Regions from separate parts of the Klebsiella sp. MISC125 genome, predicted to be linked through region 1. Evidence: predicted binding sites of a transcription regulator. Region 1 holds the regulator's gene; the other holds the start of a gene.
The links. Region 1 encodes CRP, which controls carbon source genes, mostly activating them, when cyclic AMP is high. Its sites were predicted from a motif close to ATGTGANNNNNNTCACAT; they were not measured.

Region 1 (2,407 bases):
CTCGTGAAGCGGTGATGGATTCCGTCGTTCGCTCGATGGAAGATTACATCAACTTCATCACCCCGCAGTTTTCACGCACTCACCTCAACTTCCAGCGCGTACCTACGGTGGATACGTCCAATCCATTTGCAGCCAAAGCAATCCCATCGCTTGATGAAAGCTTTGTCGTTATCCATTTCCGCAACTTACAGAATATCGATTTCCCCTGGCTACTGGCGATGCTTCAGGGCTCGTTTATCTCGCATATGAACACGCTAGTGGTGCCGGGAGGGAAAATGGGGCTGGCCATGGAGCTCATCATGGCGCCATTGGTCGAGCGGCTAATGGAAGGCAGGAAAATCAATTAACAAAAAACCCCGGTAGCGCAGCGCATGCCGGGGCGACGAGTTCGCGCCGTTCGGCTTATCCCTCGATCACTTCATAAGAGTGAGTTATGTTTACCGCTTTCTCCAGCATCAGCGCCACCGAGCAATATTTTTCCGCCGATAGGTCAACTGCGCGAGAAACGGCAGCATCTTTCAGCTCTTTACCGGTCACGATAAAATGCAGATTGATATGGGTAAACAGACGCGGTGCTTCCTCGCGACGCTCAGAAGTCAGCTTAACTTCGCAGTTAGTGACGTTATGGCGTCCCTTCTGCAGGATAGAAACCACGTCAATTGCGCTACATCCGCCCGCCGCCATCAACACCATTTCCATCGGGCTAGGCGCTTTATCCCCGGAATTACCGTCCATCAGAATCTGGTGACCAGAAGCCGACTCACCAATGAAGGTTAACCCTTCAACCCATTTCACTCGCGCTTGCATAAATTTAACTCCAGGGCTGTAATTTTCCTGACAGATTACGCGCACATAACAATTCTCGCAACGGAAGGCGACCTAGGTCATGCTGAAGCGAGACACCAGGAGACACGCGGCGAAAGCTATGCTAAAACAATCGGGATGCTACAGTAATACATTGATGCACTGCATGTATGCTGAGGAGTTCACATTACAGGCTGCAGGAAATTTTCAGCCAGATTCCCAGGTATAGGGATTTAATACGATTGCATGCCCGGATGCCGTGTAGTGTCGGCATCTGGAGATAGCTTATAACAGAGGATAACCGCGCATGGTGCTTGGCAAACCGCAAACAGACCCTACCCTTGAATGGTTCTTGTCTCATTGCCACATTCATAAGTACCCCTCAAAGAGCACGCTGATCCACCAGGGTGAGAAAGCAGAAACGTTGTACTACATCGTTAAAGGCTCCGTGGCTGTACTCATCAAGGATGAAGAAGGTAAAGAGATGATCCTCTCTTACCTCAACCAGGGCGATTTCATCGGTGAATTAGGCCTGTTTGAAGAAGGTCAGGAACGTAGTGCATGGGTACGTGCGAAAACCGCATGTGAAGTGGCCGAAATCTCCTACAAAAAATTCCGTCAGTTGATCCAGGTTAACCCGGACATCCTGATGCGTCTCTCTTCGCAAATGGCACGTCGCCTGCAGGTTACGTCAGAGAAAGTCGGTAACCTCGCCTTCCTCGACGTGACGGGTCGTATCGCCCAGACGCTGCTGAACCTGGCAAAACAGCCTGATGCGATGACCCACCCGGACGGTATGCAAATTAAAATTACCCGTCAGGAAATCGGTCAGATCGTTGGATGCTCCCGCGAAACCGTTGGTCGTATCCTGAAAATGCTGGAAGATCAAAACCTGATCTCCGCGCACGGTAAAACTATCGTCGTCTACGGTACCCGTTAAGTCGGCAAAACGGCGTATTGCATAGCAATACGCCGTTTTTGTTTCCCCCTCATGTGGCGCAGGCTGATTTACCACCCGGAAGTCAACTACGCACTGCGGCAAACGCTGGTGTTGTGTCTGCCGGTCGCAATCGGACTTCTTCTCGGACATTTACAGCAGGGCTTACTGTTTTCCCTGGTACCAGCCTGTTGCAACATTGCCGGTCTGGACACACCACATAAGCGCTTCTTTAAACGCCTGATTATTGGCGGTTGCCTGTTTGCTGGCTGTAGCCTGATTGTCCAGCTCCTGCTGCAACGCGAGATCCCTCTACCGCTGATTCTCACTGGTCTGGCGCTAATCCTTGGGGTGACTGCCGAAATCAGTTCACTGCACGCGCGACTACTGCCTGCTTCACTTATTGCCGCCATTTTTACCCTCAGCCTTGCGGGCAACATGCCGGTGTGGGAGCCACTGCTAATCTACGCGCTCGGCACCTTATGGTATGGCGTCTTTAACTGGTTCTGGTTTTGGCTATGGCGCGAACAACCGCTGCGCGAGTCGCTGAGCCTGCTCTACCGCGAACTGGCTAACTATTGCGAGGCCAAATACAGCCTGCTGACCCAGCATACGGACCCGGCCACCTCGCTGCCGCCGCTACTTAACCGCCAGCAGAAAGTGGTT
Region 2 (2,407 bases), 1.6 Mb from region 1:
CGGGTAATAGCATTATTCATCAGATCACCTGTTTGATAGTTCAGTACGACGGTAGTCACTATCAAACGGGTTTTTTGTGTGGTTTTTTGCGATCTGCGTCACGCTGAATCGTGTTAAAAATAGCTGTTACGCTCTCCGTGATCGCTAAGACAAAACCAGCTTGCGGCGGGCGTACGGTGGACGATGCGTTAACCTTCTGCTAACACCGAGCCATCGCCGTTCAGGCAGGATTAAATGGTTTCGCCCATCGACAGCCGATAATGCAGATCGACTTTTTCAATAGTGGGCAGCCCTTTGATTTTCTTGATTAAGATCTCTGTTGCCACTTTGCCCATCTCAAAGCGCGGGGTCAGCACGCTGGCGAGGCGCGGAGAGATTATCTGCCCTATCTCCAGACCATGAAAACCCGCAATCGCCAGCTCCTGCGGCACATTGATACCGCAAGCGAGGCATTCCTGTAACACGCCAACCGCCAGATCGTCATTGGTGCACAAAATCGCGTCCATATCGGCGTACATCTGCCGCGCCAGGGTCATCATTCCGGTGCCTATCGACACCGACGATACCTTATTCGGCGCGATACGCCCTTGCGGCAATCCGGCATTCGCCATCGCCTGACAGTAACCGGCATAGCGCTGCTCATCACGCACATCAGACATCGAACCAAAGTAGATAACCCGCCGCTTACCGCTCGCCAGCAGCATATTGGTCATATCAAACCCGGCTTTAAAATTATCGAAGCCAACATTGATACGCCCGACGTTGTCCGTCAGCCCCATCACTTCAGCCACGGGAATTTTCGCCGCATTGAGGTATTTGTCAGCCCGCAAAGTATGGGCCGACTCGGTTAACAGCAGCCCCTTGACGTTAAAGGCCAGCACGGCGGCGATCTGCTCCTCTTCGCGCTGGCGGTCGTAATCGTAGTTCACCACCAGCGTCTGGTAGCCGTGTGCGGTAGTGACCGACTCAATTCCAGCCAGCAGGTCGGCAAAAATTTGATTATGAAAGGAGGGAATAAGCACGCCAATGCGCGGGACGACAACGCTGATCATCGCCGGATTATCGGGGTCCGGCTCATAGCCAATTTCGGCAATCACGCTGGCGATACGCTCCGCCGTTTCAGGCTTCACTTTATCCGGGGTACGTAAATAGCGGCTGACGGTCATCTTAGTTACGCCCGCCAGCGCTGCAATATCATTGAGCGTAATGCGTTGTGCTTTCATCTATCGGCCCGTCAAATACATCCACTGCATCAGGCCATTATGCCTGTCGTGGGTTAAAAAGAGAATCTTACCACTGACGAGTTAACCCGTTGAGCGATGGTAATTTCCGCCCCGCCTCACGTTTAGCGTAACCCCTTTTAGTAACATGGTTTTGAGTGATCTGCATCACAGTTTTACCCGTCGAAAATCCGTGAGATAGAGCACAGGTCATTCCGCTTTCGTTATTCAGGAAATCAGAATCACCGGGCACAACATTATTTATACCCTAAATAATTCGAGTTGCAGGAAGGCGGCAAGGGAGTGAATCCCGATGAGCTTACTCAGGTAAGTGATTCGGGTGAACGAGCGCAGTCAACACACCTGCAACTTGAAGTATGACGGGATATATTCAGCCGTTAATCAGGATATCAAAATGAAAGACCTTTTCAGCTTACAAGGCAAACGCATTTTAATTACTGGCGCAGGACAGGGAATTGGATTTGTCATGGCGCAGGGCCTTGCGCAATATGGTGCAGAAATTATTGTTAATGATATTTCGGCCCCGCGCGCTGATGATGCGGTCATGAAATTACGCGATGTGGGCGCGACTGCCCATGCGGCAGTATTTAATGTTACCGATGCTGATGCCGTTGAAAATGCCATTAATCAAATCGAAAATGAAATTGGCCCTATCGACGTATTATTTAATAATGCCGGAATTCAGCGCCGCCACCCGTTTACCGAATTTCCGGTACAGGAATGGAACGACGTTATTTCGGTCAACCAAACCGCCGTATTTCTCGTTTCTCAAGCCGTCGCCAAACGCATGATTGACCGCCAGCAGGGAAAAATCGTCAATATCTGCTCAATGCAGAGCGAACTCGGGCGCGACACGATAACCCCATACGCTGCGGCGAAAGGCGCAGTAAAAATGCTGACCCGTGGGATGTGCGTCGAGCTGGCGCGCTATAACATCCAGGTCAACGGTATTGCGCCAGGCTACTTTAAAACCGACATGACCCAGGCGCTGGTTGACGATAAAGCCTTTACCGACTGGCTGTGCAAACGCACACCCGCCGCTCGCTGGGGTGACCCGCAGGAGCTGGTCGGCGCAGCAGTATTTTTATCATCCAACGCCTCGAATTTCGTTAATGGCCACCTGCTGTTCGTCGACGGCGGAATGCTGGTCGCCGTCTGAACAAGGA

Region 2: idnO (gluconate 5-dehydrogenase) is a predicted target of CRP. The motif match lies at 1,377-1,394, and genes of this name have one in related genera.

The regions. Positions count from the first base shown of each region.
Region 1 is NZ_CP180448.1:533,553-535,959, reverse strand. Features, by position in the region: gene ACMYSL_RS02430 (phosphoribulokinase) at 1-347, shown strand, start outside; gene ACMYSL_RS02425 (OsmC family protein) at 403-807, opposite strand; gene crp (cAMP-activated global transcriptional regulator CRP) at 1,112-1,744, shown strand; gene ACMYSL_RS02415 (YccS/YhfK family putative transporter) at 1,796-2,407, shown strand, end outside.
Region 2 is NZ_CP180448.1:5,199,461-5,201,867, forward strand. Features, by position in the region: gene ACMYSL_RS24330 (2-hydroxyacid dehydrogenase) at 1-20, opposite strand, end outside; gene ACMYSL_RS24335 (LacI family DNA-binding transcriptional regulator) at 231-1,223, opposite strand; gene idnO (gluconate 5-dehydrogenase) at 1,636-2,400, shown strand.